One region of the Serratia sp. MMO-28 genome, then DNA from elsewhere that is predicted to be linked to it. Evidence: predicted binding sites of a transcription regulator. Region 1 holds the regulator's gene; the other holds the start of a gene.
What was found. Region 1 encodes CRP, which controls carbon source genes, mostly activating them, when cyclic AMP is high. Its sites were predicted from a motif close to ATGTGANNNNNNTCACAT; they were not measured.
Positions count from the first base shown of each region.

Region 2: the regulator CRP is predicted to act here: its motif matches at 2,223-2,240, upstream of udp (uridine phosphorylase).

Region 1 is NZ_JBBCVB010000020.1:46,452-51,316, forward strand. Features, by position in the region: gene WG891_RS17710 (phosphoribulokinase) at 1-742, shown strand, start outside; gene WG891_RS17715 (LysR substrate-binding domain-containing protein) at 906-1,814, shown strand; gene WG891_RS17720 (OsmC family protein) at 1,817-2,224, opposite strand; gene crp (cAMP-activated global transcriptional regulator CRP) at 2,607-3,239, shown strand; gene WG891_RS17730 (YccS/YhfK family putative transporter) at 3,295-4,865, shown strand, end outside.
Region 2 is NZ_JBBCVB010000013.1:123,785-128,649, reverse strand. Features, by position in the region: gene WG891_RS13510 (DedA family protein) at 1-315, opposite strand, end outside; gene WG891_RS13505 (tyrosine-protein phosphatase) at 403-1,188, opposite strand; gene udp (uridine phosphorylase) at 1,338-2,099, opposite strand; gene WG891_RS13495 (dienelactone hydrolase family protein) at 2,544-3,380, shown strand; gene WG891_RS13490 (hypothetical protein) at 3,462-3,884, opposite strand; gene metE (5-methyltetrahydropteroyltriglutamate--homocysteine S-methyltransferase) at 3,978-4,865, opposite strand, start outside.

The DNA of each region.
Region 1 (4,865 bases):
TTTCCATCACTACACCCGGCCAGAAATGGATGCGGCCATTCGTAAAGCACGCGATCTTGGCCGCCATATCAGCTATTTCGGCCCTGAAGCCAATGACTTCAGCCTGCTGGAGCAAAGCTTTATCCAGTACGGCAAAAACGGCACAGGCCGTTCACGTAAATACCTGCACACCTACGATGAGGCCGTGCCTTACGATCAGGTCCCCGGCACCTTCACGCCGTGGGAACCGCTGCCAGCCCCCACCGACGTGCTGTTCTACGAAGGGCTGCACGGTGGCGTGGTTACCGATAAGATCGATGTCGCCAAGCATGTTGACCTGTTGGTAGGTGTGGTGCCAATCGTCAACCTGGAGTGGATCCAGAAATTGATCCGCGATACCGGTGAGCGTGGTCATTCCCGCGAGGCGGTGATGGATTCCGTAGTACGTTCGATGGAGGATTACATCGGCTACATCACGCCGCAGTTCTCGCGCACCCATATCAACTTCCAACGCGTCCCCACGGTCGATACCTCCAATCCGTTTGCCGCCAAGGCCATCCCCTCATTGGACGAAAGCTTTGTGGTGATCCACTTCCGTGGCCTGGATCAGATCGATTACCCCTATCTGTTGGCAATGCTACAGGGGTCGTTTATCTCTCACATCAATACGCTGGTGGTGCCGGGCGGCAAAATGGGGCTGGCGATGGAGCTGATTATGGCGCCATTAGTACAACGGCTACTGGAAGGTAAAAAAATCGAATAACGCTCTCGGGCGCGGCCAGCCACCGCGCTGCCTCCTTATTCCCCTTGGTATATGCCACCGCCTCACGTACGACAAAAAAGTCATTAATGAACAATTTTTCATCGCCGATATTCTTTTCTATCGGCAGGGTGAAACTGCGTTTTTTCGGCAGAAGGGGGCACGCATGCGTCAGTTACCAAAATTGCAACAGCTGAAAGCTTTTCAGCAAGTGATACGCTGTGGCAGCATTCGTGCCGCGGCACGCGCGTTAGATCAGTCTCAACCGGCGATCAGCCGCTCGATCCAGGAACTGGAACAAACGCTGAAAACCCAGCTGATTGTGCGCGGCAGTAAAGGGATGACGCTGACGCCAAACGGCCACATTTTTGCTCTGCGGGTGCAATTAGTGATTGAGGAATTACAGCGCGCCACTGAGGAGATCCAACAGTTGGACCAGCGTTCGCAAGGCAGCCTGGCGATAGGCTGCTCTTCGCTGCTGGCCGTGACGCTGTTGCCGAAACTGGTCGAACTCTTCAAGGCCTCTACCCCGCAGGCCAATCTGTTGATCCGCGAAGCGCAGCTTTCAACGTTATTGCCCGCCTTGCAGGCTGGCAAGTTGGATTTTGCCGTCGGCACGAGCAGCCCTGAATTACCGCTGCAAGATTTAGTGCTCGAACCGCTGTTCAGCGCCCCATTTTGCGTTATTGCGCGCCGTGGGCACCCTTTGGCACAGGCAACCACGCTGCACGAACTGCACGAGGCCAAATGGCTGCTGCCGGAAACCGATATGGGTTATTACCAGCAACTGCAAACGCTGCTTGGCAACTTCTATCAACAGTTGTCCCAACGCCCCATTCGCTCAGATTCAGCGGTATGCGGCTTGAATATGGTGCTGAAGGCAGATTATTTGACGATCGTCGCGCGGGCCATGAACACGCCGTTCTATTTACATCAAGAACTGGTGGCTTTGCCTATCGACGATCTGCCGCAGGCACAGTACTGCGTCCTGTATTCACAAAAATCACCGCTGACCGTCACGGCGCGGCGATTTCTGGATTTACTACGCAGCCATTGCCAGCACTACCCTTGGTAGCCTCAGGCAACGTCACGAATTTCAAAGCTGTGGGTAACGCTGGCCGCTTTGCTCAGCATCAGCGAAACCGAGCAATATTTCTCGGCCGACAGGTTAACCGCACGCTCAACAATCTTATCGGTCAGCCCTTTACCAGTGACGATAAAATGCAGGTTGATATGGGTAAACAGACGCGGTGCTTCTTCACGGCGCTCCGAGGTCAGTTTCACCTCGCAGTCACGGACATCGTTACGGCCTTTCTGCAAAATAGACACGACGTCAATAGCACTGCAACCGCCCACTGACATCAAGACCATTTCCATTGGACTTGGCGCTTTATCGCCCGCGTTACCATCCATCAACACCTGATGGCCGGACGCAGACTCACCCAAGAATGTCAGCCCTTCCACCCACTTAACTCTTGCCTGCATTTTGTACACTCCGGTTAATTTCTCAAAATCAGGGTACGCTTTCGCATAGAAACTGGCAACGGAACCTGATGCTAATCATGCTGAAGCGAGACAACACAAGACACTCGCCTCACTCTGTGCTACAAACAGAGCCGCAATAACTCTTTCCAGGTCATCGATTTCAGGGAAATGCCCGAGGAAAGGGCCCTATATTGGCATGTTAACAGAATGTAACTTGCAGCACTTCACGCAAGTTAATATGCTAGAGTACAAGCGTATTTCTATAACATGCCTCAAAACCTGTTGATAGCCACCCCACATTACACCAGGCTATAAGCACGTTTTACAGGGAACTCTGACCCCTGTGATACAAGGCAGCGATAACAACAGAGGATAACAGCGAATGGTTCTCGGCAAACCGCAAACAGACCCTACTCTCGAATGGTTCCTGTCTCATTGCCATATCCACAAATATCCATCAAAGAGTACGCTGATTCACCAAGGTGAAAAGGCCGAAACGCTTTACTACATTGTGAAAGGCTCCGTTGCGGTGCTGATCAAGGATGAAGAAGGCAAAGAGATGATCCTGTCCTACCTGAATCAGGGGGATTTCATCGGTGAACTTGGATTATTTGAAGAAGGCCAGGAACGCAGTGCCTGGGTTAGAGCGAAAACAGCCTGTGAAGTGGCTGAAATTTCCTATAAGAAATTCCGCCAGTTGATTCAGGTTAACCCGGATATCCTGATGCGCCTGTCTGCGCAGATGGCAAACCGCCTGCAAGTCACCTCAGAGAAAGTGGGTAACCTCGCCTTCCTTGACGTTACCGGCCGCATCGCGCAAACCTTGCTGAATCTGGCAAAACAGCCCGATGCCATGACTCACCCGGACGGCATGCAAATCAAGATTACCCGCCAGGAAATTGGTCAAATCGTCGGTTGCTCACGTGAAACCGTCGGTCGTATTTTGAAAATGCTCGAAGATCAAAACCTGATTTCTGCCCACGGCAAAACCATTGTCGTTTACGGCACGCGTTAATCATTGAAGAAGCGGCGTAGCAATACGCCGCTTTTTTAGCTTCCCCCGATTACTCATGTGGCGGCGCCTGATCTACCACCCAGAAGTCAACTACGCACTGCGGCAAACGCTGGTGCTGTGTCTGCCGGTGGTTTTCTTCCTGCTGCTGGGCAACCTGCAACTCGGCCTGCTGTTCTCTCTGGTGCCTGCCTGCTGCAACATTGCCGGATTAGACACACCCCACAAACGCTTTTTTAAACGCCTGATCGTCGGCGGCTCTCTGTTTGCCCTCAGCAGCTTGCTGCTGCAACAGGCGCTGTTGTGGCATATTCCGTTGCCCCTGCTGATGCTGGCGATGGCGCTGTTGCTGGGCGTCAGCGGTGAAATCAGCCCGCTGCATGCGCGCCTGCTGCCCGCCGCGCTGGTCGCGGCCATCTTCTCTCTCAGCATGGCAGGCCACGTACCGATCTGGCATACCCCGCTGCTGTATCTGGTTGGCACCCTCTGGTACGGGCTGTTCACCTGGTTCTGGTTCAAACTGTGGAAAGAGCAGCCAATGCGCGAGTCCCTGAGCCAGCTCTATATCCAGTTGGCGGACTATTTCGAAGCTAAATACTCGCTGCTGACCCAGCATATCGATCCCGAAACCGCACTGCCACCGCTGCTGCAACGCCAGCAGAAGGTGATGGACATGATCAGCCTGCTGTATCAGCAAGTTAACTTCCTGCCTCATGCCAATAGCCAGGAACAAAAACGCCTGCAGCGCACTTTCCAGGTGGCACTCGATCTGCAGGAACACATTACCGTCAGCCTGCATCAACCGGAAGAGGTGCAAAAGCTGGTCGAGCAGAGCCAGGCCGAAGCGATTATCCGCCGCAACGCGCAGGTGATTGCCGGGCGTTTACGCGTCGTGGCCAACGATATTCTCTATCACCGGCGCTCAACGCGTTTCAGCATGAAGAGTGAGCTGGCGGCACTGGAAAAAGTGGCCACACAGCATGCCGATAACCCGGTAGGCCAGTTCTGCTTTTACCATTTCAGCCGCATCGCCCGCCTGTTACGCACCCAACGCCCGCTGTATCGGCGCGATCTGATGGCAAACCAATCGCGGTTACCCTTCTGGCCTGCGGTGGTGAGCTACCTGTCATGGAAATCCAACGCCTTGCGCAATGCCGCCCGGCTGGGGACCATACTGGCGGTGGGCAGCAGCCTGGGGATGATTTTCAATCTGCCAAAACCCTATTGGATCCTGCTGACCATCATGCTGGTCAGCCAAAACGGCTACAACGCCACGCGCGTCAGGATCCAGCACCGTGCGCTCGGCACGCTGGCCGGGTTGGTGATTGCCGCAGGACTCTTGCAGTTGCAACTGCCAGAAAACGTGACGCTGAGCATCATGCTGGCGATCACCCTGGCGGCCTATCTGATATTACGCAAAAACTACGGGCTGGCGGTGATGGGGTTTACCGTCACTGCGGTATATACCCTGCAGTTGCTGGCGCTGAATGGCACCCATTTTTTGGTGCCACGCCTGATCGATACGCTGATCGGCTGCGTGCTGGTATTTGGCGGGACCATCTGGCTTTGGCCACAGTGGCAAAGCGGCCTGCTGCGTAAGAACGCGCATCAGGCGCTGGAGCGCGATCA
Region 2 (4,865 bases), on a different contig from region 1:
ACGCACCAGCAGTTGTGGATTACGCGACAGCGGCCACATATGAGCAACGCGATCCTGATAGTGATAACCCACCCAATAGGAAAGCCAGTCACCCAAAAATGCCCCCGCGGCGGCGGCGGCCCAAATCGGCCAGAAGGCAATGCCGCTCTCACCGATCAAAGCCCCCAACGCCAGCAGAATGACCGTGGCAGGCAATAAGAGCGAGATGAAAGCCAGTGATTCACCGAAGGCCAGAAAGAAGATAATCGGAATGGCCCAGCCTTCGTGCTGTCGCACAACGTCGCTGACCCAATAGACAATATCATTGAGGCTCAATAGCAGGCTCCTTTAGAGAAAAAATCCAGCTCCAAGGATACGCAATGCCAGCCCGCCTTGGTTAAACCCTGGCTAAACATGCCGTTATTACTGTTCCAGATAGAATGCTTGCAGTTGTTCACGCTGGTGTTGCCCCAGCCCATATTCACTTTCCAACCAACGATCGGCAGAACCATACTGCTCGCGAATGCAACCCAGCGCCGCCATCAGATACTCTTCGCGCGCACTCAGTACCTGAGCAAATTGCGCCAACGCGGCCGTATTCAAACGCCGTGAGAGCTGCTCCAGCATATGTTCACGAAAAGCCGCCAGCGTGGTTTCGGTCAGCAGATAATCTTCAACCACCGTAGCCTCATCCGCCCCCAGCGCCAGCAGCACCAACGCCGCCCCCACTCCGGTACGATCTTTGCCCACCGCACAGTGTTGCACAATCGCCCCTGGCTGCGGCGTGATCAGTAATTGTGTCAGTTGACGGTATGCCGCATTGTTAAACGGCAGGCGACGGTACAGTTCCAACATAAACGCCTGGGCATTGAACCCGGCCAGCGTTTCACTGGTGAGTTTTTCCAGGTTGGCATTCACTTCATTGCTGAGCGGGTTCGCCGGGAAGTTGTGGTAATCCGCCCCCTGCCACAGCACATCCGGCTTAGCCTGCACTTCATCGGCATCACGGTAATCAAGCACCGAACGTACCGGCACGCCAGCCAGAAAGGCGCAGTCGCTTTCGGTCAGGCGCTCCAGTGAGCCGGAACGGAACAACAAACCAGGCTTGATACGGCGGCCATCCGCCACGCGGTTACCGCCGAGATCGCGGAAGTTGATACCACCGTCAAGCGGGGCCAATGAAGGATGAAGCAGGGTCTGAGCGGTCATAGGCATCCTTATAGCGATTATCTTGGGAAAATGTCATCACAGGTACCAGCGCAAAAACAGCCGGATTCGAGACGCAAGTGGCCCCTACCGTAACAGATTACTGCAGGATGGAAAAACGGGCCGTGCAACGGCCCGGAATGGGCAAAGGGTTACAACAGGTGACGGGCGGCCTCAACCACAATCTGCACGGCCTGGCTTTCGGTTTTCTTCATGGTTTCCGCGTCAGGGATCTCCTGCTGGGTACGGTTGACGATCACTCCCGCCACCATCCCAGCACGCAGGCCCTGGCTGGCGCACATGGTCAGCAGGGTGGCGGACTCCATTTCATAGTTCATCACGCCCATGGCCTGCCACTCCGCCATTGAGCCTTTGAAACGGCTGACCACCCGGCCGGAATAGGTATCGTAACGCTCCTGACCAGGGTAGAAAGTGTCGGAAGAGGCGGTAACGCCAATATGGGTCGTGGCACCGCTGGCCTTGGCAGCGGCGACCAGCGCCGTGGTGCAGTCAAAGTCGGCCACCGCCGGGAACTCCAGCGGCGCAAAGTGCAGGCTGGCACCGTCGAGGCGCACTGCCGCCGTGGTCACCAGCACATCACCCACGTTGATGTGGGCCTGAATGGCACCGGTGGTACCGATACGTAAGAAAGTGCGAATACCAAGCTGCGCCAGTTCTTCAACCGCGATCGACGTCGATGGGCCACCAATACCGGTAGAACAGACGATGATCGCTTTGCCATCCAGCTCTGCACGCCATGAAGTAAATTCGCGATGTGTTGCCAGGTGCACCGGGTTTTCCATCAGCTTGGCAATTTTCTCTACGCGCTGTGGATCACCAGGGACGATGGCAAGCGTAGCCCCGTGTAAATCGTTTTTAGTGAGGCCGAGGTGGAAAACGTCAGATTGAGACATAGAAGACTCCTCTTGGATCCTGTTGATTGGGAGGAACAAAAAAATACTCTACTGAAAATCTCCGGCTATTTTTGTGAATTAATTCACCATTAAATAAGAAACGAAAATTAAATTACAATTTTTTCGTGATAAAAATCACATATTGGTCAAGATACGTTGAGCGATCGGCTCAGTTTAGCGAATACCCCCTCGGCTGGCCTTGCAGCTGATCACCGATTCTGCCGCCGATAAAGCACCGCAACACGTCTACCATCTTGATGACCAAAACACAGGCGAAAACCCGACATAGCATGATAAAGAAACAGTGAAAATGTGATAACGCCGGATAATTTGCCGTTTTTTATCACCTTGTCTGAAAATGCTCCACAAGGTGCCAATAAGCGGTAATCTTTCCTATAGTTAACCCTTCCCGAGCTTTTCTCTATTGATTGCATGGAGACCGCAATGAAAACCGAACAAGAGATGATACTAAAGCAGGCTCAGGGGGGATTTGCCCCGGCGGTGACACCGCCAGCCGCATCGACGATGCAAACCGACCATCAGGGCATCCATACCGGGGAAACCACCATTCCTTCACAGGGCGACGATCTCCCGGCGTATATCGCCAAACCTGCCGATCACCCCGGGCCACTTCCGGTGATTTTGGTGGTGCAGGAGATTTTCGGCGTGCATGAACATATTCAGGATCTGTGCCGCCGCCTGGCGAAGCAGGGCTATCTGGCGATTGCCCCGGAACTCTATTTCCGCCAAGGGGATGCCAAGGATTACAGCGAAATCAGCGATCTTCTGCAAAATCTGGTCAGCAAAGTGCCAGACAAGCAAGTGCTGGCCGATCTGGATCATGCTGCCCACTGGGCAACGCGACACGGCGGCGATGCCAACAAACTGGCGATCACCGGTTTCTGCTGGGGCGGGCGCATCACCTGGTTGTATGCCGCACATAATCCGCAGTTGAAAGCCGCGGTAGCCTGGTACGGTAAACTGGTGGGGGATAAAACCCTGAACTCACCAAAGCACCCGGTAGATATCGCAACGCATCTTTCCGCACCGGTGCTCGGCCTGTATGGCGGCCAGGATAGCAGTATTCCGCTGGAAACGGTGGAAAGCATGCGCCAAGCGATCCGCGCAGCCAACGCCGATGCCGAGATCGTGGTTTACCCCGAGGCGGGGCATGCGTTCCATGCCGATTACCGCCCAAGCTATCACGCCGAGGCCTCTGCCGACGGCTGGCAACGCATGCTCAGTTGGTTTATCCAGCACGGTGTGGTGGGTGTGAAATAATTGTCAGGGGCACCTTCGCCCCTGATTTACTTTGTGGTGCTACCTCACATGCGCTTGATATGACACCTGCACTCAGTAACGCTATTGCACTTTGAGCACCGGCTGTTGCACGATTAATGTCCCACTTTTATACACCAGCAGCACACCCGGCGGACTATCACGGGTACCTAACACCGTTACCTGGCATTCATATAGGTAGGGGCCGCTTTGAAATTGAAACGTGTGATTGCCACCACTGCCATTGAATTTTACCTCGCCATTTTTCAGCACCAGATCCGGTTTTTCACTTATCGGATTTCCCTTTGCCCAAGAGGCATAGCGATACTTGCCATTGTTCAGTTGGTCGATGCGGATGGTAAATTTTTCGGTCTGCCACATCAGCACGGGACGTTGATACTCTTTCAAGCTTGGGTGCAGGGTGTTTTTTTGCTTGGCAATCAGTTCACTGGCTAGCTTTGATTCAAGCGCTGATTGCTGTTTTTGTAACGCAACCTTGGGGAACACGCCTTCCGGGGAGTTTTCGCGCGTATTGCCGTTCTAAACAGCAAAAGGGCACCGAAGCGCCCTTGGAAAAACTCTCTAGTACATCATTGAGTATTAGGCTTGCGGTTCACGCAGCCGCTGAGCCGCCAGCACCATGTTGGCCAGCGACTGCCGGGTTTCTGGCCAGCCGCGGGTCTTCAGGCCGCAGTCCGGGTTAACCCACAGACGCTCTGCCGGGATGTTCTGCGCCGCTTTGCGCAGCAGCGCCTCGATCCACTCCACGCTCGGCACGTTCGGTGAATGGATGTCGTACACCCCCGGCCCCATCTCGTTCGGATATTCAAACTCTTTGAAGGCCTCCAGCAGATCCATATCGGAACGTGAGGTTTCGATGGTGATCACATCCGCATCCAGCGCCGCGATCGAATCCATGATGTCGTTGAACTCGCAGTAACACATGTGGGTGTGGATCTGGGTGTCATCCTGCGCCACGGCGGCGTTCAGTTTAAAGGCATCCACCGCCCATTTCAGGTAGGCAGCCCAATCCGAACGGCGCAGCGGCAAGCCTTCACGTAATGCCGGTTCGTCGATCTGGATGATGCCGATACCGGCTTGCTCCAAATCCGCCACTTCGTCGCGCAGCGCCAGCGCGATCTGCTTGGCAATCACTTCGCGAGTCACGTCTTCACGTGGGAACGACCAGCAAAGAATGGTCACCGGGCCGGTCAGCATGCCTTTTACCGGCTTGCTGGTCAGCGACTGGGCAAACTTGGCCCACTCAACGGTAATCGCCTGCGGGCGGCTGATATCACCAATAATCACCGGCGGTTTCACACAGCGCGAACCGTAGCTCTGCACCCAGCCGTTTTGCGTGAATACAAAACCATCGAGGTTTTCGCCAAAGTATTCCACCATGTCGTTACGCTCGGCTTCGCCGTGCACCAGCACGTCCAACCCTAACCGTTCCTGTTCAGCGATCGCCTGCTTGATGTGCTCACCGAT